One region of the Citricoccus sp. SGAir0253 genome, then DNA from elsewhere that is predicted to be linked to it. Evidence: riboswitches for the same ligand, from Rfam matches in the RefSeq annotation. Region 1 holds a riboswitch; each other region holds the start of a gene.
The links. Region 1 has a riboswitch for thiamine pyrophosphate ahead of E7744_RS02975 (ECF transporter S component). Riboswitches for the same ligand answer to the same signal wherever they lie in the genome.
Positions count from the first base shown of each region.

Region 2: another riboswitch for thiamine pyrophosphate. It lies ahead of E7744_RS01280 (bifunctional hydroxymethylpyrimidine kinase/phosphomethylpyrimidine kinase); the one in region 1 lies ahead of E7744_RS02975 (ECF transporter S component).
Region 3: another riboswitch for thiamine pyrophosphate. It lies ahead of thiC (phosphomethylpyrimidine synthase ThiC); the one in region 1 lies ahead of E7744_RS02975 (ECF transporter S component).

Region 1 covers NZ_CP039424.1:646,746-656,667, reverse strand. Annotated here, with positions in the region: gene E7744_RS02980 (ABC transporter ATP-binding protein) at 1-1,163, opposite strand, end outside; gene E7744_RS02975 (ECF transporter S component) at 1,323-1,991, opposite strand; TPP riboswitch at 2,082-2,185, opposite strand; glycine riboswitch at 2,368-2,466, shown strand; gene cycA (D-serine/D-alanine/glycine transporter) at 2,617-4,098, shown strand; gene E7744_RS02965 (pyrimidine dimer DNA glycosylase/endonuclease V) at 4,283-4,888, shown strand; partial or broken gene E7744_RS16095 (glycosyltransferase family A protein) at 5,025-5,597, opposite strand; gene E7744_RS02955 (hypothetical protein) at 5,594-6,358, opposite strand; gene E7744_RS02950 (prenyltransferase) at 6,360-7,244, opposite strand; gene E7744_RS02945 (lycopene cyclase domain-containing protein) at 7,241-7,627, opposite strand; gene E7744_RS02940 (lycopene cyclase domain-containing protein) at 7,624-8,040, opposite strand; gene crtI (phytoene desaturase family protein) at 8,040-9,635, opposite strand; gene E7744_RS02930 (phytoene/squalene synthase family protein) at 9,707-9,922, opposite strand, start outside.
Region 2 covers NZ_CP039424.1:263,001-272,922, reverse strand. Annotated here, with positions in the region: gene E7744_RS01285 (MFS transporter) at 1-900, opposite strand, end outside; gene E7744_RS01280 (bifunctional hydroxymethylpyrimidine kinase/phosphomethylpyrimidine kinase) at 897-2,777, opposite strand; TPP riboswitch at 2,768-2,861, opposite strand; gene E7744_RS01275 (hypothetical protein) at 3,039-3,446, shown strand; gene E7744_RS01270 (NADPH-dependent F420 reductase) at 3,621-4,286, opposite strand; gene E7744_RS01265 (DUF3427 domain-containing protein) at 4,409-7,522, opposite strand; gene E7744_RS01260 (hypothetical protein) at 8,361-8,792, shown strand; gene nhaA (Na+/H+ antiporter NhaA) at 8,876-9,922, opposite strand, start outside.
Region 3 covers NZ_CP039424.1:1,572,537-1,582,458, forward strand. Annotated here, with positions in the region: gene E7744_RS06985 (Lsr2 family protein) at 1-217, opposite strand, end outside; gene E7744_RS06990 (winged helix-turn-helix domain-containing protein) at 962-1,624, shown strand; gene E7744_RS06995 (hypothetical protein) at 3,016-3,198, shown strand; gene E7744_RS07000 (amidase) at 3,224-4,639, shown strand; TPP riboswitch at 5,132-5,241, shown strand; gene thiC (phosphomethylpyrimidine synthase ThiC) at 5,240-6,970, shown strand; gene E7744_RS07010 (glycerophosphodiester phosphodiesterase family protein) at 7,213-8,646, opposite strand; gene E7744_RS07015 (hypothetical protein) at 8,960-9,517, opposite strand; gene E7744_RS07020 (arsenic resistance protein) at 9,877-9,922, shown strand, end outside.

The DNA of each region.
Region 1 (9,922 bases):
ATCCGGCTGACCAGGTCCGCGGCGCGCCAGCGGCCCGGGTCGTCCGGCAGCCGGTCCCCGTCGGCGCCCTTGAGCGCCGGCCCGGCGCGCAGGGTGCCGCCGTGGGCCGGCAGCAGCCCGGCGAGGGTGAGCAGCAGGGTGGACTTCCCGGCCCCGTTCGGCCCCGTCACGACGACGGCCTCCCCGGGTCCCACGGTGAGGTCCAGGTCTCGCTGGACCGGGACGGGCGGCGGGCCGAGCCGGCGTCGCCATCCCGGGCGCACCGGTTCGCGGGACACGGCCAGTCCCCGCGCCGCCAGCAGCCCCCCACCGGGCACCTGCAGGTCGATTCCGCCCCGGTCCGGGCCCGGAACGGGGCTTCGGCGGGGCGGATTCGACCGCTCGATGGCGGAGGGCGGGGCGGGGACCGGCTGGGGGACCACGCCCGGGACCCAGACGCCGGCGGCCGCCAGCTCCTCGCGCACGGCGCCCGGGCCGAGCAGCTCCGCGGGGGTCCCGTCGTGGCTGATCCCGCCGCCGGGCTCGAGGACGAGCAACCGGTCCACGTGCTCGGCCCACGTGCCCAGCCGGTGCTCCACGACCACGAGCGTGGCCCCCGTGGCCTCGACCACGGCGAGCACGGCGTCGCGGACCTCGAGCACCCCGGCGGGGTCCAGGTTCGCGGTCGGCTCGTCGAGCAGCACGAGCGGCGGGCGCATGGCCAGGATCCCGGCCAGCGCCATCCGCTGCTTCTGCCCGCCGGAGAGCCGGGCGGTGTCCCGGGACAGCGAGATGCCCTCGGCCTCGCCGAGCCCCACGGCGTCCAGCGCGCGGCGCACGCGCGCCCACGTCTCCTCCCGGGGCACGCACAGGTTCTCGGCCCCGAACGCCACGTCGTCCCCCACGCGGGAGAGGATGACCTGCGTCTCCGGGTCCTGCTGCACGAGCCCGGCGCGGCCCCGCAGCGCGTGCGTGGGCACCCCGTCCAGCAGCAGCCGGCCGGTCTCCTCGGACTCGTCCGCGGGGTCCAGCACTCCGGCCAGGGCGTACAGGAGGGTGGACTTGCCGGCCCCGGAGGGCCCCGCCAGCAGCACCCGCTGGCCGGCCGGCACCACGAGGTCCAGGCCGGCGACGGCGGCGCGCTCCCGGCCGGCGTGCCGCCAGCCCCAGCCGGAGGCCGTGATGGTGGCGCCGCCCGCCGGTCGGGCCGGCGCGCGTCCCTCCCGGACGGCGCCCGGCCGGGAGCCGGCCGAGCCCTGCAGCTGCGAGTCCCCCAGGGGCGGGGCCGGCGTCGGGGCCCGGCGCCGGGACGCGGGCGGCGACTGCACTGCCTCGGGCACGGATCAGGCCACCGGTTCCCGGTGCGCCCCGCGGGAGGCCAGGGCGGACAGCGCCCCGGTGGCCGCGAGGGCCCGGGTGGCGAGCCAGGACAGCAGGCCCGCGATGACCAGCCCGGAGACGCCCACGCAGGCGACGTAGATCCACTTCCACTCGAGGGTGTACTCGGGGAACCAGTTCTGGACGAAGGCGTCGTTGACGCCGCCGAACACGCCCGTGGCCAGGCCGGCGAGCAGCGCCACGGGCAGGGTGAAGCGGCGGTACAGGAAGGCCAGCAGCACCAGCTCGGCGCCGAGGCCCTGGACCAGCCCGGAGGCCAGCACGGTCAGGCCCCACTGGGAGCCCAGCAGGGCGGAGACGGCCGCGGCCACCAGCTCGGTGAACAGGGCCGCGCCGGGCCGGCGGATGACGAGACCGCCGAGCACGGCCGGGAACAGCCACATGCCGGCCACGAGCCCGGCCGAGGGCGGGAAGGCGAAGAACAGGCCGCCGATCCCGGCGTAGGCCAGGTTCCAGGCCCAGAAGATGACGCCGCTGGCCACGGCGATGACGGCGGCCACGACGATGTCCACCACGCGCCAGTTGCGGCGCGTGGGGACGGGCCGCCGGCCGGCGGCGGCGGTGCCGGTCCGGGCGGACCGGTCGGTGGGGTGGGTGTGGTGGGCGGGGCCCATGGTCGTCCTCCTCAAGGATCCAAGGAGGGGGGTGTACCCGGGAGGCCGGCACGGCACGGCCTGGGCCGTGCGGGATGCCCGCCCCGCGGTCCACCGGAGAACTCGACTTCCTTCGCCGGTGCTAGCCGGGGCAGGTTCGAGGGTCTGCGCTGCGCGCACTCTCAGCGCCGTGAGGCGCTCCCCTGTCGTTCCAGATGTGCGTCCATCATAGTCCACCCGGCCGGTCGGCGTCCGGGCGGAGGCCCACCTTCCATTGGGCCGCCACCGGGCGGGAGGGCCCGGCCGTCGGCCGCGCGGCGGGGCACTGCGCAGGAAATCGTTGCATTCCTCATTCATTGCCCCTAGGATGTGATGGCTGTCACAACGAAATAGCCGTTGACGTGCGGCGGGAGAGTCCCGTCCGTCATCCGGTCGGGCACCGTAGGAGCAATTTCCTCCCCGGGAAACTCTCAGGTCCCCGTACCGCCGCACCGAGGCATCTCTGGAAAGTAGCGCGGTCTCGCCCGTGCTCGCCGACGGAGCAGGTTCCCCCGGGTCCGGGTGGGGCGAAAACTCTCAGGCCGTGCAACAGAGGGGGAGGAACCCACCGACGACGCGGACACCGCGCAACCCCTGGAGTTCCTCGATGACCACTACCCAAGCACGTCCTGCGAGTGAGACCCCGCAGTCCCCGCACCTGGAGCGGGCGCTGTCCAACCGCCACATCCAGCTGATCGCGATCGGCGGGGCCATCGGCACCGGCCTGTTCATGGGCTCGGGCAAGACCATCTCGGTGGCCGGGCCCTCGGTGATCTTCGTCTACATGATCATCGGGTTCATGCTGTTCTTCGTCATGCGCGCCATGGGCGAGCTGCTGCTGAGCAACACCGAGTACAAGAGCTTCGCGGACTTCGCCGCGGACATCCTGGGCCCCTGGGCCGGGTTCTTCACCGGCTGGACCTACTGGTTCTGCTGGGTCGTCACCGGCATCGCCGACGTGGTCGCCATCGCCCACTACGTGTCCTTCTGGTGGGCCGAGCTGCCCCTGTGGATCCCCGCGGTGGTGTGCATCGTGCTGCTGGTGGGGCTGAACCTGCCCTCGGTCAAGGCCTTCGGCGAGACCGAGTTCTGGTTCGCCCTGGTCAAGATCGTGGCCATCCTGGCCCTGATCGTGGTGGGCCTGGTGATGATCATCACCGGCTTCGAGTCCGACGGCACCCGGGCGGCGTTCGCCAACCTGTGGACCGAGGGCGGGATGTTCCCCACCGGGTTCATGGGCTTCGTGGCCGGGTTCCAGATCGCCGTGTTCGCCTTCGTGGGCATCGAGCTGGTCGGCACCACCGCCGCCGAGGCCAAGGACCCCGAGAAGACCCTGCCCCGGGCGATCAACTCCATCCCGGTGCGCATCCTGCTGTTCTACGTCGGCGCCCTGGTCGTGCTGATGGCCGTCAAGCCCTGGACCGCCTACAGCGCCGAGGAGTCCCCCTTCGTGGGCATGTTCGCCCTGGCCGGGCTCGCCGGGGCCGCCGGGGTGGTCAACTTCATCGTGCTCACCTCCGCGACCTCCTCGGCGAACTCCGGGATCTACTCCACCTCCCGGATGATCTACGGCCTGGCCCAGGAGGGCGACGCCCCCCAGCGCTTCGCCCGCCTGTCCTCCCGGCAGGTGCCGCGCAACGCCCTGCTGTTCTCCTGCATGTTCCTGCTGGCCGGGGTCGCCCTGCTCTACGCCGAGGGCGGGGTCGCCGAGGCCTTCACCCTGGTCACCACCATCTCCGCGCTGTGCTTCATGTTCGTGTGGTCCATCATCCTGGTCAGCTACCTCGTCTACCGGCACCGCCGCCCCCACCTGCACGCGGCCAGCGCGTTCAAGATGCCCGGCGGGTCCTTCATGCCCTACGTGGTCCTCGGCTTCTTCGGATTCGTCGTCTGGGCCCTGACCACCCAGCCCGACACCCTGGCCGCCCTGCTGTCCACCCCGGCCTGGTTCCTCGCCCTCGGCGCCGGCTACCTCGTGCTGCGCCGCAACCCCGAGCACCAGGCCCTGCGCGCCGCCCACGACGCCAAGGTGGCCCGGGAGTACCAGCAACGCCACGCCACCACCGGCCAGCCCACCCCCACCCGCTGACCCCGGCGGAGGCCACCCCCTCCCGACCCGACGGGCGTCGGACCATCCGGTCCGGCACCCGTCGGCGTTTCCGGTCCGGCGCCCGTCGGCCTCTCCGGTCCGGCGCCCGTCGGCCTCTCCGGCCCGGCACCCACCGGTGCGTCCCGTCCGGCGCCCACCGGCGCAGGCGCGCGATGATGGGACCATGCGCCTGTGGACCCTGCACCCGAAGTACCTCGACCGCCCCGGCCTCACGGGCGGCTGGCGGGAGGCCCTGCTGGCCCAGGCCGTGCTGGCCGGACGGACCCGCGGCTACCGCTCCCACCCCCAGCTCGAGCGCTTCCGGGCGCACCCGGAACCGCTCGCCGCGGTGCGGGCCTATCTCGAGGCCCTCGCCGACGAGGCGCAGTCCCGAGGCTACCGCTTCGACCGGACGCGCATCGACCCCGCCCCGGTCGCGCCCGCGGCCCCGGAGTCCCCCCTCGGCCCGGCCGAGCCGGTCGAGGGCCCGGCCGAGCCGGTCGAGGGCCCGGCCGGGGGTGCCGTCGCCGGCGTCACCGGGGCACCGGCCCGGACACCGGCCGTGGCGCGGGTCCCCGCCACCGAGGGCCAGGTCCTGTACGAGTGGGAGCACCTGCTGGCCAAGCTGGCCCTGCGCAGCCCCGAGTGGGGCGCGCCGCTGGCGGACGTCACGGTGCCGGAGGTGCACCCGCTGTTCGTGGTGGTCCCGGGTCCCGTGGAGGCGTGGGAGCGGACGACGCCCGGCCGCGCTCGGCCCAGCGCTGCCAGGGGCGCGACTCGGCCCAGTTGAGGTCGAGGGTGCGCACGGCCCGGCGCATCCGGCGTCCCAGCTGGGCGCCCCCGCGCAGGGACCGGGCGGAGACCCCCACCACGAGCCGCGGGTCGAGCACCACCTCCTGCCGCGGCCCGAGGACCAGGGCCAGGTCCATGTCGTCGTGCACCTCGCGCTCGGTGCGGTGCACCCGGTCGCGCACCGCGTGCCACGCCGAGCGCCGGATGGCCATGTTCGAGCCCCACAGCACGGGCCCGGCCGCGGCCGCGTGGCCCAGGGCGTAGTAGGCGCCCAGGTAGGCGGCGGCCACGGGGATCCCCACCGGGCGGGGCAGGTCCTCGAAGACGCCCCAGCCCGTGATCGCCACGGACGCCGGACGGCGCCGCATCCCCTCGGCGATGCGCTCCACCCAGTCGGCGGGCGGGAGCGAGTCCGCGTCGAGCCGGGCGATCACGGGGGCCCGGGCGGCGTCGTAGCCGGTGGCGGCCGCGGCCCAGATGCCCACCGAGGGCTCCTCGAGCACGCGCGCCCCGTGGGCGCGGGCAATGGACGCGGTCCCGTCCGTGGAGGCGTTGTCCACGACGATGACCTCGGCCGGGGCCAGCGTCTGCCGCGCGAGGGCGGCCAGGCAGCGGGCCAGCAGGACGGCGTCGTCCCGGGCGGGGATGACCACGCTGACCCCCTCCCCCTCGGGGATCCCCCCGGGTGCCGCGGTCCCGGCGCTCATGCGGCCGGTCCCACGGGGGGCCTCGACGGGAGCGTGCCCGGGGAGCCCGCCGGCGTGCGCGTGGCCGGGGTGCCGCCGTCGGTCGCCGCCCCGGTCCGGCGACCGCCGGCGGACGCCCCCTCGGCGGATACCCCGTGGGCGGGCGAGGCCCCGCCCCGGCTGCCGCCGTGCGGCGTCCCGGTCACCAGGCGATCGTGCAGGAGGCCGGCCACCAGGGCGCCGAGGGCGCCCGCGGCGAGGTCGCCGACCGTGTCGTCGTAGCCGACCTGGATGCCCGGGTCCAGCAGGGTGTGTCCCACCCACTCGCCGAACTCCCACACCACGGCCAGCGTGGTCCCGAGGGCGACGGTGAGCAGGACCGTCCCGGCCGGCGTGGCGCGCAGCCACCCGCCGCGGCCCACGAGCGCCGCGGCCAGGACCGCGAGCAGCCCGGTGACGGCCCAGTGGGCCAGCAGGTCGAGGCCGGACACGCGCTGGTAGGCGTCCGCGAGCGCCGCCCAGGCCGCGGCCGGCAGGCACAGGACGGTGACGGCCTGCACGGGCGGGCGCAGGGGCGCCAGCCGCACCACCACGTCCCCCAGGAGCACGAGGGCGAACAGGGCCGCCGCCACCGGGCCGTCCCACAGCGTGGCCAGCAGGCCCAGGACGCTGGCCGCCGTCGCCAGGGCCGCGACCGCGCCGGACCAGCGGCCCGGCACCCCCAGCATGCGCCGGACCGCGGCGGGGGTGACGGCGTGGGCACCGGTCCGTGGCGAGGCCATCTCAGCGCCCCCACGCGATGGCGATGAGCAGCATCGTCAGCAGGAATCCGGTGACCTGGTTGATCCACAGGAACCGGCGCCATCCGGCGTTGGCCTCCTCGCACCGGGCGTCCGGCAGGGAACGGAACGGCAGGATGCTGGCGATGTAGGGCACCACGAGCAGGGCGGACAGCGCCCCGGGCCACCCGGTGAGCAGGGCCACGACCCCCGCGCCCGCGTACAGGCCGATCGCGGCCCGCACGGTGGTGGACGCGCCGAGCACGGTGGCGATGGAGCCGATGCCGGCCTCGCGGTCCGCCGTGACGTCCTGGACCGCCCCGAACGCCTGCGAGGCCATGCCCCACAGGAAGAAGGCGGCGAGCGCGGCGACGGCGGCGAGCGTCCAGTCCCCGCCGGCCAGGGCGAGGCCGAAGGCCGCCGGGCCCACGAAGTGCGTGGAGGACGTCATCGAGTCCAGCACGGGCCGTTCCTTCAGGCGGATCCGCGGGGCCGAGTACCCGACGACGGCCGCCAGCGTGACCGCGAGGACCACGGTGGAGAGGACGGTGCCGGCGGCCACGAGCGCCACCACGAACGGCAGGGCCAGCAGCGCCGAGGCCCACAGCGTGAGCCGGTGCCACCGGTCGGACAGGACGATCCCCTCGATCCCGCCCTTGCGCGGGTTGCGCAGGTCGGACTCGTAGTCGAAGACGTCGTTGATCCCGTACATCAGCAGGTTGTACGGGAAGAGGAAGAACACGGTGCCCAGGACGAGGGCGGGGGTGATCCCTCCCCCGCCCATGAGGTAGGCCGCCGCGAAGGGATAGGCCGTGTTGACCCAGCTCACCGGGCGCGAGGAGCCGACCAGTTGCCGGACCGCTCCCGTGGTCGTGGCCACCGCCGTCATGCCGCCTCCTCCGCGCGCGGGGCGGGGCCCCGCCCGGTCCCGGCCTCGCCCGGCCGCCGCTCCGGCCGTCCGTCCCGCTCCGCGTCCCGCGGCCGCAGCAGGGCCCACGCCGAGGGCAGCAGCAGCCCCGCGGCCACGGGCCACGCGAAGTCCTCCACGGGGGCGAGCCCCACGGACCAGCCGGTGAGCTGGGAGGCGTCATAGCGGAACAGGTCCGCCGCGACCATGGCGTTGTCGAACACCGCCGTGAGCACCGCGAGCACCGCGATGGTCGCGGCGGTCATGGCCCACCACCGTGCGCCGAGCCGGCGGCGCCACGTGGCCACGGCCGCGACGGCCGCCGAGATCCCCACGAACACGAGCGCGAGGGCCAGGTAGCTCACGGGCCCACCCCCGCGGTCCGGCGATCCCCGTGCTCCCGGTGGGACACCCGGGGACGGCTCGATGGCCCGGGCCCGCGGGACACTCCCCGCCGGCGGTCCCTGGCGGCGGCCGGCAGGCGCTCCAGCAGGCCGCGCAGCACGAGGGTGAGGTAGCACAGGAAGGTGATGAACAGGATCTCCTCGAGGGGCAGCTCGGGGGCGAGCATGATCCCGGTCATCGCCCGGGACTGCCCGGCCGCGTAGTGCCCGGCCGCGATGGCCGCCAGGTCCCAGGCCAGGAACAGCGCGATGCCGACGCCGAGCACCACGGCGCCCGTGCGCGGGGCGCGCCACAGCACGAGCCGGAAGCGCCGGTCCAGCAGGACCATGCAGCCCAGGCTCACCGCGAGCGAGAACAGGTACGCCAGGGCCATCACGCCTCCCCGGGGGCGTCGGCGGCCACCGGCCCCGCGGCGGGCGCGGGCTCGGGCAGCGGCGAGGCGGAGTGGTCCCCGCGCAGGCGCTTGAGCAGGATCTCGGCGCTGATCAGGCACATCGGCAGGCCGATGCCCGGGATGGTGCTGGAGCCGGCGTAGAAGAGCGACTCCACGCGGCGCGAGGCGTTGGACGCCCGGAACATCGCGCTCTGGGCCAGCGTGTGCGCCGGCCCCAGCATCCCGCCGCGCCAGGCGCCGAGGTCCTCGGCGAAGTCGGCCGGGCCGAGGGTGCGCCGGACCACCACGCGCTCGGCGAGGTCCTCGATGCCCGCCCACCGGGCCACCTGCTCGAGGGCCGCGTCCGCGACCGCCTCCACGGCGGGGCTGCCGCCGCCGTCCAGCCCACCGCGGCCCAGGGACGGGTCCGCCGGCAGGGGCACGAGCACGAACAGGTTCTCGTGCCCGGGCGGGGCCACGGAGTCGTCCGTGGCCGAGGGCCGGCACACGTACACCGAGGCGGGGTCCGGCACCGTCCCGGCGCGGATGGCCCCGAAGTTCGCCTCCCAGTCCCGTGTGAAGAACAGGCTGTGGTGCTCCAGCGCGGGCAGTTCCCCGCGCACGCCCAGCAGCACGAGCACCGCCCCGGGGCCGGAGGTCCGGCGGCGCCACCACCGCTCCGGGTAGGTCTGCAGGGCCGGGGGCAGCAGCGTGGTCTCGGTGTGGTGCAGGTCCGCCGTGGAGACCACGACGTCGGCCGGCAGCACCCGCTCGGCGCCGTCGGCCCCGCGCACGCGCACCCCGGTGGCCCGGGCGCGGGCGCCGCGCCGGGCCCCGGTGGGCTCGGTCTCGATCGCCGTGGCGGCCGTGGCCGGGTGCAGGCGCACCCCGTGCTCGCGGGCCAGGCGCACGAGGACCTCCATGAGCCGGGCGAAGCCGCCCTGCGGGTAGAGCACTCCCCCCGTCAGGTCCAGGGCGCTCATGAGGTGGTACATGCTCGGGGCGCGGTCCGGGGAGGAGCCGAGGAACACGGCCGGGTAGCCGAGGACCTGCCGCAGCCGCCGGTCCCGGAAGTGCCGGGCGGTGAGGCGCTCGAGGGACTCCAGCAGCAGGGGGCCCAGCCGGTGCAGCTGGCCGGCCAGCTCGCGGGAGAGGAAGGGGCGCAGCGAGGTGAAGGAGGTGTAGAGGAACCGCTCGATCGCCATGTCGTACGTCCGCCGGGCCGAGTCGAGGTAGCGCTCCAGGGCCCGGCCCGCCCCCGGCTCGATCCGCTCGAAGGCCGCCACGTTGAGCGCCCGGTCCGCGCGGACGTCCAGGGGCTCCGGCTCGTCCTCGAAGAACACGCGGTAGCCGGGGTCCAGCCGCTCGAGGTCCAGCTCCGCCGCGGCCGAGGTGTCCAGCAGCCGGAAGAAGTGGTCGAAGACCTCCGGCATGAGGTACCAGGACGGGCCCGTGTCGAAGCGGAAGCCGTCCCGCTCCCAGGACCCGGCGCGGCCGCCGAACTCGTCCCGGGCCTCCACGAGGTCCACCTCGTGCCCGTCCCGGGCCAGCAGCGCGGCCGAGGCGAGGCCCGCGATGCCGCCGCCGATCACCACGACCCGGCGGGCCGGCGTCGCGCCCGCGGTGCGGCCGCCCGGGGTGCCGCCGCCCGCGGCGCGGCGCGCGCTCACGCCGCCACCCCCGCGAGGGCGCGCACGAGGATCAGGGCCTTCTGGGCGTCCGGCACCCGCACGCGGGCGGTGCGGATGCGCTCGGCTGGCGTGGCGCGCAGCCGGCGGGACAGGGCGGCGTACAGCCCGTGGGCGGCGAGCACGGCCCGGCGGCTGGAGTCCGGCAGCTGCCCGATGACGGCGGCCGCGGCCGCCAGGTCCGCGTCGATCCC
Region 2 (9,922 bases), 380 kb from region 1:
CATGACCACCGGGACCCCGGTGGCGGGCAGGCCGGTGTCGCTGGCCAGGCGCGCGGTGAGCAGCAGGACCGTGCTGTAGGTCAGCAGCCACAGGCCGGTCATCAGGACGAACACCTGCCAGAACGCCGGCGCCCAGCGGCCGAGGAGCACGTCCCGCACCCCGGCCCGCGGCGCGGCCGGCGCGGCGGCGGCCGCGCGGGCCCGGCGGTGGAACACGGGGGCGTCGGTGACCTGCCGGCGGTAGTAGACGAGCATGCCGAGGGACAGCAGCGCGCCGAGCACGAACAGCAGCCGCCAGCCCCACGCGGCGTAGGCGTCCGGGCCGAGCAGCACGAGCAGCCCGGCCACGGAGAACGCGATGGTGGCCTGCGCCCACGGGGCCATGGACAGGATCAGTCCGCTCACCAGCCCGCGGCGGCGCGGGGCGGACCACTCCATGGCCAGCGGGATGGCCGCCGAGTACTCCCCCGCCACGAAGATCCCGCACAGGAACCGCAGCGCCAGGATCAGCGCGATGGTCCCGGCCCCGAGCACCTCGTGCGTGGGGATCGCGGCGATGGCGAGCGCGCACGCCGCGGTGCCGCCGATCGCGATGCGCGTGGTGCGCGTGCGCCCGAGCCGGTCGGCGATGCGACCGAAGACGATGCCGCCCACCGGCCGGCCGAACAGCATCGCGATGACGATGAGCGCCCCCGTGGACGCGGCGGCGGCCGGTCCGGCCAGCACGAGCATCGCCGGGGCGAGAGCGGTCAGCGGCAGGAACATGTGGATGTTGTCGATCCAGTTGCCCACCACCCCGGCGCGCAGGGCGGCGCGGCCCGCCGGCGGCAGGGTCTCGGCCGGGGCCTGGGTCGCGGTGGCGGTCCCGACGGCGGCCGGCGCCGTGCTCCCGGCGCTCACCGGGCGCTCCCGGCGAGCTCGGCGGAGCGGACGTGGGCGTCCTGCTCGGGACCGTCTCCCGGACCGGACCCCGGGTCCGACGCCGCCTCGGCGGCGGGCCCTGCGGACGGCCGGGTGGCCGCGGACCGGCCAGGCAGCTCCCCCGGCTCGATGCGCAGGGCCTGCTCGAAGAACTCCAGCTCGTGCCGGCATGCGACCAGGTACGCGCGGGCCGCCTGGGCCCGCACGGCCGGGGAGGCGGCGGCGAGCTCGGCCTCCACGTGGGCCAGGGCGGCCTGCGTGGCGGTGACGAACCCGGGGTCGCGGTAGGTGTCCAGCCAGGTGGCGTACGGGTGGTCCGCCGGGACGGCGGGCAGGGCCGCGCCGACCTGGGCGTAGAGCCAGAAGCACGGCAGCACGGCGGCGGCGGCCACGGCCCGGTCCTCGCCGAGCGCGGTGGCCAGCAGGAAGTCCGTGTAGGCGCGGGTCACCGGGCTGGCGGCGGGCTCGGGGGCGTCACCGAGCCAGCCGCGGTGCAGCTCGGCCTCCACGGTGAGACAGCTGGTGGCCGCCTGCGACCAGTACACCTGCGCGTCCGGCGCGGTGCACCGGGCGGCGAGCGCGGCCAGGGCGCGGGAGTAGCCGTTGAGGTACAGCGCGTCCTGGGCCAGGTAGAAGTCGAAGGCGTGACCGGACAGGCTGCCGTCCACGAGCGCCCGGACGAAGCCGGACGCACCGATCGCCGCGGTGGTGTCCGCGCTGGCGGCCCACAACGACGCGGTCCACTCCCCCGCGGGGGCGACGGCGGCCGGCGCCCCCGCGTTGGTCGTCGCCGACGCCGGGGTCATGGCCGACGCGGCGCCGGGTCCCGCCCAGGACGTCCCGGAACCCGAGGAGTCCGCGGGCGCCGCGCCCCGTTCTCGCGCGGCGCCCGGGTCGATCGGCCCTCCCGGCTCGGTACCCGGCACGGCCTCCGTGCCCCGCGGGGCACCCAGGTCGGACGGGGCCTCGAGGAGGTGGGGGACGGCGTCGGGCGCCAGCCAGGGGGCGGCGGACCCGGCGGCCTGGAGCCGGCGGGAACGGTGGCCGTGGTCCACGGGCCCGTGCCCGGAGCCGACGCCCAGCGCCGCGCCGTGGACGATGGCCTCGTGCAGCCAGTCGGTGGCCCAGGCCAGCGCGGCGGCCGGGGTGTCCCCGCGGCCGAGCCGGGTGGCCAGGGCGGAGGACAGCGAGCAGCCGGTGCCGTGCGTGCTCGTGGTGTCCACGCGGGTGGAGGGCACGGGGATCCGCGTGCCGTCCGGGCCCACCCACGTGTTGGTGACCCGGCGGCCGTCCAGGTGCCCGGTCTTGACGGCCACGGCCACCCCGGTCTCCCCGGCCCAGCGGGCGGCCTGGTCGAGGGCCTCGTCCTCGGTGGCAGCGCGCGGGGCGCCGGTGAGCACGGCGAGCTCGTCGATGTTGGGGGTGACCACGGTGGCGCGGCGGCAGAAGGCGATCATGGCCTGCTCGGCCTCGGGTTCCAGCAGGCGGTCCCCGCTCGTGGCCACCATGACGGGGTCCACCACGAGCACGGGCGCCGGGTTCGCGTCCAGCCAGTCGGCCACCGTGGCGATGATCGCGGCGGTGCCGAGCATGCCGGTCTTCACCGCGTCCAGGGCCACGTCCTCGCCCACGGCGTCCAACTGGGCGCGCAGGAAGGCGGTGGGCGGGACGTGGAGGTCCCGCACGCCGTGGGTGTTCTGGGCGACGAGCGCGGTGACCACGCTCATCCCGTAGCCACCGGCCGCGGCGATGGACTTCAGGTCTGCGGCCGTGCCGGCGCCGCCGGACGGATCGGTGCCGGCGATGGAGAGCACCCGGGGAACGGGGCGCGCGAGGGTAGGGGAAAGTGAAGTCACGCGGACATCCCTTCGCTAGTACGAGCTAGATCAGGTTCCACGGGTGTGATCTCAGCGCCCTGTGGCGCACCCCGTGTCCGCGGCCAAGTGTAGGCCCACCTGCCGTGTGACGCGCTCGTTCGTGACGGTCGCGGGTCACCCAGCGGCGGCGGGACGAGGCCGCCGGAGGACCCTTGACAACCCGACGGCGCTGCCGAAAATCACAGGTATCGCCAATGGAACACGTGGGGTGCGACGACGCATGCTGGCAAAGGAGGAACGATGTTGTACCCACCCGAGGATGCCCGCGAGCTCACCGTGCTGATGCGCCTGAGCCGCGAGCTGGACGTCGTCGGTGACCTGACGGCCACCGTGGACGGTCCCTCCGAGTTGATCGCCTGGGTCCTGGTGCTGGGCCGGCCGGAGATCGTGGCCTGGCGGGCCGAGCAGACCGGCCACCGGTACATCCAGGCCACCGCCCACCGCGACCGCGCGCCGGTCCGGGGCATGCTCACCGCGCTGCTGTCCTGCGAGCACCACCGCGGGTTCTGGCGCGCGCTGCGCCTGGACGACCTGGAGGAGGGCGAGCGCCGGGCGCTCAAGGGCACGGACCTGTCCACCGCGTGGGAGTCCATGCCGATCACCACGGAGGACATCGCCCCGAAGCCGCCGGCGACCGAGGACGCGTAGGTCCTGCCGGAACCGCCGAGCCCGCCCGCACCGTGGGGTGCGGGCGGGCTCGTCGTGTGGTGCGGGTGCCTGCGGGCCGCTGCGCGGGCTGGGCGGTGCGGCCGGCGGGCCCTGGGGGCGCGCTCGTCAGGTGTGCCGCGTGTCAGCGGCGCCGGGCGTCAAGGGTGCCGAGGGTCAGGTGACGGCGACGGCACAGGTCTCGCGGAGCAGCGCCCGCATCCGGTCGGCCGGGTGCGAGGTGGCGAAGATAGTGGTGTCCGGCTCGAACGCGCGGCCGGCCGCGAGCGGCCCGGCGTCCACGGGGTCGTAGCCGAGGCGGTCCAGGAACACCCCGACGGCGGCCCGGGCCGTCGCGTCGTCGCCGGCCAGGGCCAGCGCGCGCCGGTCCGGGTGGTCCGCGGGGCGGGCGAGGGCCTCGAGGTCCCGGTAGCCCAAGTGATTCAGCGTCTTCACCACGCGGGAGGCGGCGAGGAAGTCCTGCACCACCTCGGAGGTGGAGCGCGGGTCGGCCTCGAGGGCCGCGATCCGCCCGTCGACGGGCGCCCAGTAGTTCATGGTGTCCACGACGGTGCGCCCGGCCAGGGCCTCGGCGTCCAGGGTGTGGAACCGGTGCATCGGCACGGCGAGGACGACGAGGTCCGCTGCCGCGGCCTCCGCCGCCTCCACGGCGCGGGCGCCGGGGGTGATGATGTCCGCGATCATCGCGAGCTCCGCGGCCGGCTTGGCGGTGGCGATCGAGACCTCGTACCCGGCCCAGAGCGACTGCCGGGCCACGGCCGTCCCGACGCGGCCGGCGCCCAGGACGCCGATGGTGCGGGGCGGGATCACGGGTGAGGTCACGGGGCTCCTCGGGGGCGCGGTGGAAAACTCTCGGGTTCACGTAACGCCGACGCGTGGGGGTTTGTTCCGGGCCTCTCCCCAACTCGTCCCTACCGCGCCCCCGCTTACGGGAACGCTCCCAGTCAGGCGACCGCGCTGGCCGTCCGGTAGACCTCGACCGGCATCTCGCGATGCAGCCGCCACGTGATCTGCATCGGGCGTTCGCCCTTCCACGATTCCAGCTCTGCCGTGCCGAGGCAGACGAATGGCGCGGTGCCGATGTCGTTGTCCGGCGCCTCACGCACAAATAGCAGCGTGTTGGTGCCATTGGACGTCTTGGTGGCATACCGCCGCCCCGTTGTTGACGTGGGAGTGGTGGCGTTCTGGCTCTCCCAGTGGAACCGGTCGCGGCTCATGGCGTAGTCGCGATACATGGTCGTCGGTGAGAAGTCCCGCTCGGACTTCTTGAGGTTGATCAACAGCGCGTCGGTTGCCAGCGATTCTGACCACGCCACTCCGGCCACGTGAACGGTGTCCGGAGATTTCTCGAAGGTGCGAATGCCCAGCGCTGGGAGGATCTCCTCGCGTCGATAGTGAGCATGTGTCAGAAGCGGTGTGGCGGCTGCCAGAGTCGTCTCGGAGGGATTGGTTCTGGTGGCCGACAGAGTGTGGTCGAAAATCTCCTTCACCTCCGCCACGAACTGCGTCTGGCTACGGACCCATGTGAAGGCCTGATCGAGCGAGGCAAAACGACCCTTCTGATAGATCGCGGTGAAGTACAGCATTTGGGCGAAGACCTGCTCGCGGTCGCTGAGATCAGCGACCCGCATGTCCTCGGTGAGAAGCCGCAGGTAGGTGTGCGCACGCTCCTGGTCGTCGACGTGTAACAGCGAAGAGGCGCGAAGAAGTTGACTCAGCTCGGCCTGTGGCAGCGCCTGACTCGGTTCGACGCGATCCGCCCGCATCTTGAGCGTCGTCCATGACCGGCCGTTCTTCCCCGCCCGATAGATGTCGGACAGGCTTCGGCCGGCATCCTCGAGGTATTCGGCCAGCCTGTACTCCCATATCGATTTGCCGTTGGCGTGTTCCCGGATGTCCTGAGCCAACTGATTCGCGGTCATCGCGATCTGGCCCTTCACATTGCGGATGACTACGTCCTTGGCCACAGCATCCAGGACGATCTGGGAGCCAGCGGGAAGAAACGGAAAGTCGTTCTCGATGTCGTTTATTAGACGCTTCCTCCCGGAGCCCGTAAGCGCTCGAAGCTTCTGATCGAAGCGAAACTCCTGGCGCTGCATCCCGATAAAGTCCAGGACGGTCAGTACATCCTTGCCGTGTGAGCGGCGGAGGCCTCGACCCAACTGCTGGAGGAAGATCGTGGCGCTCTGCGTGGGACGGAGGAACAGGACCGTGTTGATCTGAGGAATGTCCAAGCCCTCGTTGAACACGTCGACGGTGAAGACGCACTTGATCGTTCCCTGCCGCAGCGCCTGGAGGGTCGCGCTGCGATCGAGGCTCGAGGTGTCTCCGGTGACCACCGCAGACGGAATATTGGCGAGGTTGAAGCGCCCGGCCATGTACTGCGCGTGTCGAACCGACACACAGAACCCCAGGGCCTTGAGATCGTCCACGGACGACGCCTTATCCACCACCTGGCGCACGATCAATCTCGCTCGGGCTTCATTGCCGGTGTAGAGGTCCTCTAGCTCGCTCGTGTCGTATTTGCCGGATCGCCAGGAGATGGTGGAAACATCGACATTGTCCGCGATCCCGAAGTAGTGGAACGGGACGAGAATGTCCGTATCCAACGCGTCCCATAGCCGCAGCTCTGAGGCAACGCGGTTATCGAAAAACGACTTCACGTTGACGCCGTCGGCACGCTCTGGCGTCGCGGTCAGTCCCAGCAACTCGATCGGCTGGACGTGGTCGAGAATGCGTCGATAGGTCATCGCTTCGGCGTGATGGAATTCGTCGATGACCGCCACATCGAAGTGATGCGGAGCGATGCGTTCCAGACCTTGCGCGTTGAGAGACTGAACGCTGGCGAAGACGTGATTCCACCGTTGGGGACGCTGCCCATCGACCAGCAGTTCTCCGAAGGTCCCATCCGCCAAGATGTTCCGATAGGCGCGCCTCGCCTGCTCAAGGATCTCTTTGCGGTGCGCCACGAACAGCAGACGCAAGTCTCGGTGGTGCGCCGCGACGAGGTTCCGATAATCGAGCCCCGCTATCACCGTCTTTCCGGTTCCCGTAGCTGCCACGACGAGGTTTCGGTGACGACCATGGACCGTTCGCTCTGCTTCCAGGTCCTCCAAGATGAGCGCTTGGTGCGGATACGGCCGGACGTCTAGACCGGAGAGGTCAACGTCCCGGCCCTCGCTGCTGAAGGACCCATTGAGGAGTTCACGGTCCAGCCGGTCAGCGTCAGTGTCCGGATCGTACGATTCAAAAGCTGGGTCGGCCCAATAACTTTCGAAGGTCGCCTCGAATTTCCGCATGAGCTCTGGCGTGGCTACCGCAGAAAGACGGACATTCCATTCCAGCCCGTCGAGCAGGGCGGTCTTGGAGAGATTCGATGAGCCCACGTAGGCGGTGCTGAAGCCACTGTTCCGGTGGAACATCCAGGCCTTGGCGTGGAGTCGCGTCGATGCGGTCTCGTAGCTGATACGCACCTCGCCCCCGAAGTCGCGCACGATGCGGTCCAGGGCCCGTCGCTCCGTGGCTCCCACATAAGTGGTCGTGATGACGCGAAACGGCACCTGTCGGCGCTTGAGCTCCGAGAGTTGCTCTTCCAGGACTCGCAGGCCGTGCCACTTCACGAAGGCGCAAAGTAGGTCCACTCGGTCAGCCGTCTCAAGCTCTGCGCGGAGTTCCGCACCCAAGCTAGGTTCGTGAGAAGAGTTGGTCAGAAGGGCTGCGGCCGAGAGCGGTGACTCCGGACGTTGGAATGGCGCAGTCGAAGGCTCATGAAGTCCGCGGACCTCCGTGAGCGCTTCCAGTCCATTCGCCAGGTGGGGTGTTTCTCGCTGATAGTCGTCTCCCAGCGCAGCAATGACGCGCTGGGCGAGCTCGATGCGCTTGGTGGGACCGTCTTGAGATTCGAGCGCATGGCGAATGACTGTCGAGAGGTGAGTGGCAAGCTGCGTCGGTTCTTCTCCGCTGGCCACTCTGGACGTCTGAGGTCGAACATCATGCGCTACGGAGAGTCGATTGGCAAGTTGCTCCGTCAATAACGACTCATAGATTCCAACAGGGATATGTGACAGATCCCCACCTCCATTCTTGCTCGATAGCGCGACTTTTCCGCGCGCGGATAATCGGCCTATGCCCGCCCCTACCTAGATTCGATCCGGCCTTCTGAAGTGAGCACTCCCATGTTTGACGCGTCACGCAAACACGGCAGTTGTCCTCAACCATTCAAAGGAGCACTATCGAACACTCCAACTGTGCCCGCAGTTCTGACATATGGCAGTTTTAGAGGTCTTGTACTTCATTCGCTCAGTCCCCTCGGACTTCTTCCACACAAGATTCGAGATGCCAAAGCTACTCAATGCGGTCACCCGCGGGCAGCGTTGTTCATTTTTCCGCCGAATCCCGTTCCGTGCTTCCTAGTGCGTCCACCCGACTGCAGCAGCTCGACATTCACGTTCTGACTGAAACATCTGACACAGTTCATTCCAAGCCTGCCTCTCTTCAGTCCACAGCCGCCATCTCCGGCAAAGGAGCGGCGGACTTGGGATTATTATTGCGCGGCACCTCAGGTCTAAGCCAGAAGAATTTCCCCACCTCCGGAGTTACCGGGCTTTCAAGTCCTCAGGAAAGCTCCACCACAGTTCATTCGCTACCATCGCGCGGTTGAGGCAAGACCTTCGATGGTGATTTTCTTTCAGTCGCGACCAGAACTCTGGTGAGAACATTGATTCTTTTCTGACGGCTGCTCATAGTTTGAACAGCAGGGGGCGCATTCCCGTATCGTCGAAAACCACCGTGCTGCTTTCGACAGCAAGACTGGCCGGGCGGACACACAGCTCCCTCGGTACCTCAAAGGTGCCAATCCTCTGGTCCCACCAAACCCAGCCCCCTACACTCACCACCATGACCCAGGAGCCGCTGCACCAGGACCCCGCCCACCGGGCCGACCGCCCCGCTGACATGGAGGACCCGGCCCCCGAGCCCGTCTCGGTGCGCCGCAAGGCCGGCGGGCCGACGTCGGGGGTCACGGCCCGGTCCAACACGGCCGAGGCCTGGGAGCAGCTGCGCCACACGGCCACCCAGGCCACGGACCGGATCAACGACTTCATGAACCGCACCACCGGCGGCCGCGGCGAGCGGGACCGGGCGGTCCGCCAGGTCACCGAGCGCGGCCGCGAGGAGGCCGGCCGCGGGCTGCGCGCCCTGGCCGAGGCCGCCGGGAAGCTGGCCGACCTCGTGGACGGCAGGTCCACCCACCCGGACGCCCACCCCGGCAGCCCGCGGGTGATCGACCAGCGCCACCCCGAGACGCAGCGGGACGCCCGGGACCACTGAGTCCCGGACGCCCCGCCGTCGTCCTCCGCCACCGGCCGCAGCCGGCCCCCGCCGGCCCCCGCCGGCCCCCGCCGGCCGCGCGCTCAGCCGCGCTGCTGGTACACGTCCGGGACGCCGTCCGCGTCCGCGTCCACGCTCTCGGCCGCCTCGATCGCCTTGTACTTCTTGTTGCGCGCCACGAGGATCGTCGAGGCCAGCAGCGCCGCCACCACGGACGCCGTCATGACGGCCACCTTGGCGTGCTCGGTGTGCGGGTCCCCGGCCGGGAAGCTCAGCTCGGTCACCAGCAGGGACACCGTGAACCCGATGCCGGCCAGCAGGCCCATGCCGGTCAGGTCGATCCAGCGCAGCGAGGGGTCCAGCCGCGCCCCGGTGAACCGGCTCAGCACGAACGTGGTGGACAGGATGCCGATCGGCTTGCCGAGCACCAGGCCGCCCAGGATGCCCAGGGCCACCGGGTCGCTCAGCGCGCCGGTGAAGCCCTCCCAGCCGCCGAGCGCGACGCCGGCCGAGAAGAACGCGAAGACCGGCACCGCCACGCCGGCGGACAGCGGGCGCAGGCGGTGCTCCAGGACCTCGGACAGCCCGGGTCCGGCGGTGGTGCCGCCGTGGGAGGCCTTGCGGAAGACGGGGATCATGAAGCCGAGCACCACGCCGGCCACGGTGGCGTGGATGCCGGAGGCGTGCACGAGCGCCCACACCACGGCGCCGATCGGCAGCAGGATCACCCAGGCCGGCCACTTGCGCACGCCGAAGAACCGGCTGAAGCGGTGGGACAGGAAGGCGTAGGCCGCCAGTGGCAGCAGCGCCCACAGCAGCGGGGTGAAGTGCACCTCCTCGGTGTAGAACACCGCGATGATGAGGATGGCGATCAGGTCGTCCACCACGGCCAGCGTCAGCAGGAACAGCCGCAGCGCGCTGGGCAGGTGGGAGCCGATCACGGCCAGCACGGCCACGGCGAACGCGATGTCCGTGGCGGTGGGGATGGCCCAGCCGTGCACCGCGGTGGGGTTGCTCGCGTTGACGGCCACGAAGATCAGCGCCGGCACCAGCACGCCGCCGAAGGCCGCCGCCACCGGGATCAGGGCCTGGCGCGGGTTGCGCAGGTCCCCGGCCACGAACTCGCGCTT
Region 3 (9,922 bases), 930 kb from region 1:
CCCACTGGCGGATGGCCGCGGCCTGTCGGCGCGGGGCCGGGGGTGCGATGGCCCGTCCGGCGCGGACGTAGGCCTTCAAGTCTTGGCGTAGCTGCTTGGCGTGGGCGGCGGACAGGTCGATCTCGTAGTGGCGGCCGTCCACTCCGAAGGTGATGGTCTCTCGGGCCGGGGTGCCGTCGAGGTCATCGATCAGGACTACTTCAGCCTTCTGGGCCATATGCTCCTCAATCCCTGTTCTCCGGGGGGCCGCTCGGCATCGCCCCATGTCGGTGTCGCATCGTGCCTCTGCCGATAGGCATGTTCCACGGCTAGTATGTCGGTTCTGCCTTGATTGAGACGGACCGGCTACCGAACCGCATGTTGGCGGACTATGGAAGGATCACACATGAACTCGCACGACACCCGGGACCCGGCCGAGGATGCCCGGCTACTGGCCATCCTGGCCACCGGTGATGACCAACTCGAGGACTGACGCGCGCCGCCGGGACGCGATCGAGAAGGCCGCCCTGGCCCTGGACGGGGTCCATCGCTCCTACGGCGGGCCCGTCCCGGATCTGACGGAATGCCGGTACCGGGCCAGCGTCGCGATCGCGGCCTACGAGGCGCACCTCGACGCCACGGCCGCCTCCGCCACGGACAGGTCGGTGAGAGCCAGCTACCCCGGCCGCGCCACACCCTCAACCGGCATAGCCCCGGCAACTCGGCCCCATCATTCTGGCCCGACTGAGCCAGGCTCCTGAGCCCAAGCCTCAGCGGTATCCGCCAGTCCCTGGCGCCAGTTGGAATGCTTCCCTCGTTGTTCATCTGGGACGCACGTGCTGCTCGTACCGGCAAGTCACCATGGGACGTCGATGCCCCATGTCCTGTCGCCACCCAGGAGCGCGCCCATGACCGGCCACTGCTTGCCCACCCTTGAGCCCGCCGCTCCCCACGGGCGGTCATGAGCAGGCGGATCCTCCTGGTGGAAGAGGAGGCATGCACCGGCCAACCGCTGGCGGGCCCGCTGGCCGCCGAGGGGTTCGGGGTGGTGGTCGCGGCCGACCGCGCCGGCCTGCGCGAGTGGCTGGCGCACCGGGACCCGGACCTGGTCCTGTTGGAATTGCTGTGCCCGGGGCGCGATGGTGCCGAGCTGTGCCGGTGGATCCGGGACCGCTCGGACGTGCCGGTCATCCTGGTCGCTGCCCAGGAGGATGAATCCGCCCTGATCCGCGCCCTGGTCGCGGGGGCGGATGACTACCTCACGATGCCGTTCTCCTTGCAGGAACTCACCGCGCGGATCCGGGCGGTGCTGCGGCGCAGCGCCCCGCCGGAGATCCTGTTGCCGGACACCATGGAGGCCGGGGACGTCCGGATCGACCTGACCCGCCATCGGCTCACGGTCCGCGGTCAGCCGGCGGCCCTGCCCCTGTTCCTGTTCACCCTGCTGGTCACGTTGATGCGCAACCGGGGACGGGTGGTCTCCCGCGAGGAACTACGCGACCAACTCGGCCTGAGCGACACCAGCAACAACCCCAGGACGATCAACACCTACATCCGCCGGATCCGCGCGGTGATCGAAGCCGACCCGGCCCGGCCCCGTCACGTCAAGACCATCCGCGGACGCGGCTACATCTTCGACCCCTGAGCCTGTCCATCCTCCATCCGGTCAGGGTGGGCCCCGTCGGCGCTTCCTGGTCCTCGAGCCTCCAGGGTTGGCCCGGGCGGCCACGTAGGAGGATCTCGCCGTTCCCGGCGCCGGAACGCGGAACCGGACCTTGCTGCTGCGGACCGGCAGCCGGAATTTTCGACGGAGCAGGTCATCACTTTCTGCCAGCACCTATCCGCAGCGGGGTCCGATTGATACGCTTTCCGGGCTCCGGTGAGACGGTGCACGGGGTTGCGTGGAGGAACCTGCTCGGGGGAATCGAGCCCCTCCGGCGTAGACCCCACGTGAGGTGGCGCCCTTGCGGGCGCCACCTCACGCCGTCATGCTCACTGCGAGCTTGGTCGCGGTCGGCCGTGGTGTCACCCGCCCGCCCCCTCCCGACGCGTTGGGCATATGTCAGTCCATGTCAGGTCCGTTTTCGCTCGGCATGAGTGCTAATGTTTCGGCGGTCGGCGGCGTCCCCTCAATCCGTCAGCTGACATGTCGGGACGGCCCAGAGCCGTTGCGACCGGGCCGCCCCGCTTGCTGATCTCCTATCCACCAACCGGGGCGGCCTTCCAACGCCGGGGCGGCGGGATGAACGTCTCGGACGTCCCCCTGCCTGCCCCCCGGCCACCCCGTGATGGCTGGCGGGGGAAGGCCAGCACGAGTCATAGCATCGTGAACTCGGGCCGGGCGCTGGCCCACCGTGACCATCGGTCGCCTCGTGAACCGGCTTCCTCGCCGATGGCGGGCGAGCAGGTGGTGGTCGGCCTGCGCGGCCCCGGACCAGCAGTCGGGTGGGCGGAGGCTGGGTGTGCCCTCACGGGTCGGATGTGGACTCCGGGGCCAGACCCTGGCGGGGTCTGCCTGCAGTGGCGTACCACCATAGGGCCCCGGGTGCCTCGGGCCCGGAGTTCGGGCCGCGGAGCATCCGGTAGCCCTGCCTTGTGTCCTGCCAGAGCTCAGCGCGCACCAGGCGGTCGATGGGGCCGAGCTTGCCCTCGGAGAGCTCCCGGGCGACCGGGTGGCGGATAAGCCCGGTACGGCCATGGGTGGCGGTCCAGCTGCCGGCGCGAATGAACAGGCCCAGGGCCTCCCGCCCCTGAGCTCCGCGGAGCTCGGCGAGCCGGTGCACGTCTGGATGCCAGTCGAAGCTCCCCATCCCTGAACGCTAGGGTCACCGACCTGAGGACACCATCGTTGGCGGCGCGGCACTCCAGACCCGGTTCCGGGACGCAGGCCGGCACTCGGTGCGGTGGCGTCTGAATTCACCGGAAACAGGTATGGGTGGATGTGATGAGTGCCACGTCCGGGCGTGGCGGTGTGGCTAGACTCGCGGGACAGGAACCGCCCTTCTGGGAAGGGCTGAACACGGAGGCGAGCAGCGGATGAGTGGAGCCGAAGACCAGCAGGTGTGGGCGGCCGTGGTGCAGTCCACGGGCTTGTCCATCCCCGAGGCCGGGCGGGAGCCGTTTCAGGCGCTGGCCGGGGACATCCAGGCGCTGATGGGCCAGCTGCGCGGCACCGGCCTGGGGGAGACCCCGCCGGGATTCGCCTTCCATGCCCTGTGACTCCCCCTGTTGAAAGGACCCCGCCGTGGAACCCTATGAGTTGACCCTTGCCCAGTCCTCGGCGGCGATCGCCGCCGGCGAGCTGTCCCCGGTGGAGCTGACCGGGTCCTGCCTGCAGCTCATAGACGCCGCCGAGCCGCACCTGAACGCCATGGTCACCCGCACCGCGGAGGCCGCCCTGGCCCAGGCCGAGGCCGCGCAGGAGCAGATCGCCCGGACCGGCCCGCGCGGTCCCCTGCACGGGATCCCGTATGGGGCCAAGGACCTGTACAACACCCAGGGGGTGCTGACCACCTCCAGCTCGGCGGTGCGGGCCGAGTTCGTGCCCGATCAGGACAGCGCGGCGGTGGCCGCGTTGAACGAGGCCGGGATGGTGCTGTTGGGCAAGACCCACACCCACGAGTTCGCCTTCGGGGGCATCACGCCCACCACCCGCAACCCCTGGGACACCACCCGGGTGCCCGGCGGGTCCAGTGGCGGGTCGGCCGCCGCGGTGGCCGCCGGGTACTTCCCGATCGCGCTGGGCACCGACACGGCCGGGTCGATCCGGATCCCGTCCTCCGTGTGTGGCACGGTCGGGATCAAGCCGACCTACGGGCGCACCTCCCGGTACGGGGTCGCGTCTCTGTCCTGGTCCCTGGACCACGTCGGGCCCATCACCCGAACCGTCGCCGACGCCGCCGTTGTGCTCGGCGCGCTGGCGGGGTACGACCCGCGGGACCCGGCCAGCGTGGACCGGACCGCCGAGGACTTCACGGTGGGGCTCGGCGCCGGGGTGGAGGGCCTGCGCATCGGGGTGCCGCAGAACTACTACACCGACGCGGTCGACCCCGATGTCGCCGCCGCCACCGCCCGGGCGGTAGAGGTGTTCCAGGACGCGGGGGCGATCATCGTCCCGGTCACCGTGCCCTTGAGCGAGCGGTACAAGGCCGCCGAGTGGGCGATCATGCTCGCCGAGGCCAGCGCCTACCACCGAGAGACGATGCGCTCTGACTACGAGCTCTACACCGAGGACGTGCGGGCGTTCCTCGAGGTCGGGGAGACCATCCTGGCCGCCGACTACATCGACGCCCACCGCCACCGTCAGCAGATCAAGACCGCCTGGCAGCAGCTGCTCACCGACGTGGACCTGGTCCTCGCCCCGACCACGCCCATGCCGGCCGTCCCGGCAGACCAGCTCATGTACGAATGGGCCGACGGGACCCGCGAGCACGCCACCGAGGGCTACACCCGGCTCTGCATCCCCGCCAACCTCACGGGCCTGCCGGCGATCTCCGTGCCCAGCGGCTTCACCGACACGGGCCTGCCCCTGGGGGTGCAGCTCATCGGCCGAGCCTTCGAGGAGGCCACCGTGCTGCGCGCGGCCCACCACTTCGAGACCGCAAACGACCACGTCGGGCGCCTCGCTCCCTTTCAGGACGCCACCGCAGGACGGGCCTGACCCACCCACCGCTCCAGGATCAGTGGGGGCCAAGCTCCACCAGTGGTGTCGCCCGCAGGAACACGTGGCTCGGTTCTCGCCGCAGTGTCTCGTGTTGTCGCCGCACGCTGGTCCCCGACAGTCGCGTCTGTACCCATGGTCGGGGCCGTCGTCGAGCGGCCACGGAGGGCCGCCGGTTGGCCATCAGCTCGGCACGTAGACACATGGTGCGTCGCCGCCGGCAGGTCACCTGCTCCGGCCTCCGGACACCGCTCCGGGGCACCCTGTCGAGCGTGGGTGTTGGACCGGAGGGGACCAGCAGTTGGCATCTGGCCAGCCGCTGGGCGACTGCGACGCCCCCGTCGTGAGGGGAGGCTCATCGGCCACGACCCTGGCCGGGCTGGGTGACGCCAGGGGCAGGAGCAAGTACGGGACCGGTGACCGAGGCCGGCGAGGATGAGAAGGCATCGGAAAGTGGACACGGCTGGGGAGGGGACGGGGTGTTAGGGTCGGTGCCGTCCACACGGGTGCCCCACTGCAGGGGCTGAGATCGGGCTGAGGCAGCCTGCGACCGTCGAACCTGTCCGGGTCATGCCGGCGAAGGAAGTAGGAACATTTCCCATGAGTGCATCAGATGCGCACGTCCTTTCGTATGTCCACGATGCCGCGCACGGGCTGGCCGTGCCGGTTACCGAGATCGCCCTGGGGGACTCTCCTGGCGGGGTGCCCAATCCGCCGCTGCGGGTGTACCGGACGGCCGGCCCGGGCAGTGACCCGGTGGTCGGGCTGCCCCCGACGCGTGGATCGTGGATCCGAGGCCGCGATGACGTTGAGGAGTACGCGGGGCGCGAGCGGAACTTGCTCGATGACGGCCGTTCCGCGATCCGGCGTGGCGAGGCCTCCCAGGAGTGGAAGGGCGCCCGCCCGGTGCCGCTGCGCGCCAAGGCCGGCCGGACCGTCACCCAGATGCACTACGCCCGGGGCGGGATCATCACCGAGGAGATGCGCTACGTGGCCCTGCGGGAGAACTGCGACGTCGAACTCGTGCGCTCGGAGGTCGCCGCCGGGCGGGCGATCATCCCGGCCAACATCAACCACCCCGAGTCTGAGCCGATGATCATCGGCAAGGCGTTCCTGGTGAAGATCAACGCGAACATCGGCAACTCCGCGGTCACCAGCTCCATCGCCGAGGAGGTGGACAAGATGCAGTGGGCTACCCGGTGGGGCGCGGACACCGTCATGGACCTGTCCACCGGGGACGACATCCACACCACCCGGGAGTGGATCATCCGCAACTCCCCGGTGCCGATCGGTACCGTGCCGATCTACCAGGCCCTGGAGAAGGTCAACGGTGAGGCCAACGCCTTGACCTGGGAGATCTACCGGGACACCGTGATCGAGCAGTGTGAGCAGGGCGTGGACTACATGACCGTCCACGCCGGGGTGCTGCTGCGCTACGTGCCGCTGACCGCGGACCGGGTCACCGGGATCGTCTCCCGCGGGGGGTCGATCATGGCCGGGTGGTGCCTGGCCCACCACGAGGAGAACTTCCTCTACACCCACTTCGACGAGTTGTGTGAGATCTTCGCCCGCTACGACGTCGCGTTCTCCCTGGGCGACGGGCTGCGCCCCGGCTCGATCGCCGACGCCAACGACGCCGCACAGTTCGCCGAACTCGACACCCTGGCCGAACTCACCGCCCGGGCGTGGGAACACGACGTCCAGGTGATGGTCGAGGGCCCCGGGCACATCCCCCTGCATCTGGTCCGGGAGAACGTGGAGCGCCAGCAGGCGTTGTGCCACGGCGCCCCGTTCTACACCCTGGGCCCCCTCGTGACGGACATCGCCCCGGGCTATGACCACATCACGAGTGCCATCGGGGCCACCGAGATCGCCCGGTACGGCACGGCGATGCTCTGCTACGTGACCCCGAAGGAGCACCTGGGACTGCCGAACAAGGACGACGTGAAGACCGGGGTCATCACCTACAAGATCGCCGCCCATGCCGCGGACCTGGCCAAGGGCCACCCGGGGGCGACCGCGCGGGACGATGCCCTGTCCCGGGCCCGGTTCGAGTTCCGGTGGCGGGACCAGTTCGCCCTGTCCCTGGACCCGGACACCGCTGAGGCCTTCCACGATGAGACGCTGCCGGCCGAACCGGCCAAGACGGCCCACTTCTGCTCCATGTGCGGGCCGAAGTTCTGCTCCATGCGCATCTCCCAAGACATCCGCGACCAGTACGGCAGCGCACAGGCCCAAGAGGCGATCGCCGGCATGCAGGCCAAGTCCGCGCAGTTCCGGGCCGCAGGATCCAAGGTCTACCTCGACGCCCCCGCCGTTCCCAGCGCCTGAGCAGCGCAGCCCCGGCGCCAGCCACGGAGCGAACGGCCCACTGCCGGAACCAGGCCGAACCCCTGGACTGTGCATCAGATGCAACCCACATGATCCGAAAGGGAATCGATGACCGGCTGTGGTCCCACCAGGTTGATGGGTGGGCGCCGCGCGGCCGACGGTGTCGTCGGTTGGTAAGTACACCAGAGGGGTCGGCGGGTGATGGCCGGCCCCTCTGGTGTCCTGCTCTGGATGGCGGTGTGCTATCGAGCGGTGAGGCCCATGTCCATCAGGTCCTGGTCCGCGCGCTGGCCGCGGTCGAGCTGGAGCCAGTCGACGCTCATGTAGTCGGGGTGGGTGAAGGACAGTTTGATCTGATGGGTGCCCTTGTCGAGCCTGTACTGACCGAGATCGGTGACGGTGAAGGCCCGGTTGTGCGTGGTGTTCGGCAGGGCCACCGGGTCGCCGGCACCCTCGCCGGTGTTCACGGTGACGGTCCCGCCGGGCTCGGTATCCGCCGAGTGGCGCAGGCTCAGGTCGTACATGCCCGGCTGGTCGACCTCCACCTCCAGGGTGAAGAACTCGCCCTCACGGACGTACTGGACGATATGCGCCCCGTCGAGGTCACACGCATCCACCGGGGACTCCGGGTTGCGGATGGCCTTGCCCGCAGCGCAGTCATTGCGGTCGTTGCTGTCCGCGTAGTGCGCGGGGTCATCCAGGTAGTCCTCGGCCTGGACCCGGATGCTGGAGGGCTTCATCCCCGCGCGGGTCACGTCGGTGCCCGCGCGCCAGGCGTTGATCATGCGCACGTCGTCGGTCTGGATGACATCGGCGCCCATGTCCACCAGGGCCTGCCAGCCCAGGTCGGGGTCCCGCAGAGAGGCCTCATCGGTGTAGCCGCCGCCGACGGAGTTCCACATGGAGTTCAGCCACAGGTCGGTCTGGGCCTCGATGGCGGCCAAGTACTCGGGCTGGGCCTGGGCGTCGTCCATCGTGTTGAACGCGACCTCGATGGCGTCGGGCATGTGGGTGGTGAACTTGGCGAAGTCGCCCACCTGGTTGTCGTTGATGATGTGCATGTATTGGGCCTGCGGGTAGGCGGCCATGAACGCGTTGGCCTCCTCGGCGTCGGGGGCACCCTTGAACAATCCGTAGTCGACCATGCCGGCGGCCCCGAGCTCGGCCATCAGCTGCTCGCGGTACTCCCAGCCCTTGTCGAGGTTGAGCAGGATGTTCTGGCCCTTCACGGCCTCCAGGGTCTCGGTGAAGGTGGGAACCTGCAGGTCGGTCACCGGGGCCGGGCCGTTGCCCTGACCTTGGCGCAGGCGCAGGTCCTTGACCTGGGCCAGGGTGAGGTCTTCGACGCGCCCGGTCCCGTTGGTGGTGCGATCGACGGTGGCGTCGTGCATCAACACCAGGTGCCCGTCCTGGGTGCGCTTGATGTCGATCTCGATCACCTCGGCGCCGTCCTCGGCGGCCTTCAGGATCCCGGGCAGCGAGTTCTCGGGGTAGTCACGCCACTGGCCCCGGTGGGCGGCAACCCACACCTGGGACTCGTCCTCCAAGGGCAGGGACAGGGATGCCGGCGTATCGGTGGACTGGTTCTGCCCCGGGGCGGGGGACCCGATCGCCGGCGCGGAGGCGCCAAGCGCGAGCGTGCTGATAGCGGTGCTGGTGAGGATGACTCGGCTCAATCTATGCATGCCGTGAACCGTGCCAGCAGCACCAGAATCACCGCCTCCTTGTCCAGAAATTCCACATGACGGGAACCTGAACACTGGCCATGTTGACAACAGGCGCGGGGCATCCAGGCAGTCGGCCCGGGTGGAGGCCAATCAGCTGGAGTGTCTCGTAGCCCATCCTCGTCCGGGCATGCACGTACAGGCCGATGACAGCGACCGCTGCCGCGGCTAAGCCTGCCAGACGTCAAGGCGTCGACTGTCTGCGCCGGAGGGTATCGACCTCGTGGTCTGCCACTCTTGAGGCCGTCAGGGCAGTGCCGCCTGCTCAGCGGTGGATGAGGTGCCCCCAATCCAATGCGCTGCTCAACGACCGGTCGCTGAAGCCGGGGTGCGACCGGCGCAGGCGGGCCATGTTCGATTCGTGTTCCCAGGAGCCGTACCCCATGCGGATGGCCTCGTCGATGAGGGCGTCACAGCGGTGCACGGCCTCGGTAACCTGTTCGCGCGAATACAGGTCCCCCAGGGCGTCTATGAGGTTGATCCGGCCGAGGCCGTATTCCCCGACGCGGTCGGAGAAGCGTCGATTGAAGTAGTGGATCGTGAACACCGCGTCGAGTGGATCGAGCTGGCGGGCCTCGGTGATCAGCTGCTCCCGGCGGGACATGACGCGCACCTGCTCCTCGTCGATCCGGGTCAGGGCGGCATCGAGCTCTGCCTCGTAGCGCTCCGGCGGGAATCCCGGGAGGTTGGCCTGCATCCGCTCGAGCACGGCCTCCCGGAAGTCCTTTCCTTCGACCACCCGGCCGCCGAAGTGCATGGCCATCGAGCGCAACCCGGACTCCCGATCCTCCCGTGTGCCGTCCGCTCGGTCCGCGTTGCCCATGGGGCTCCAATCTCTCTGGTGCGCCCGGTCCTGCCGCGCGTGAAGCTTCATGGTCCCGACATTACTGACCGGGGCGCACAGGACCCTCAGTCACGAAGCTGTCCGGGACAGAATGACCGTTTGCGTTCCGGAGAGGATCCCCCTACGGGTAAGAACCGTCGCACATGCAGCCGTCGGCAACTCCATCGAATGGGCACCGTAAGTCGTTCCTCTTGTGGACCGCGTTGGGGTGGCCTCTGGAGAATCGTGCAGCCCACTTATGAAGTTAGTGTCGTCGACTTTTGATAATCACAGCCACGTCTCCCCGACCGGCAGCTGCGCGAGGATGGTCGTAAGGTTCTCTCCCGGAAAGGACACACATGATCGGCTGGCTGGAACGGTGGCAAATCCCCCTATACCTGGCCG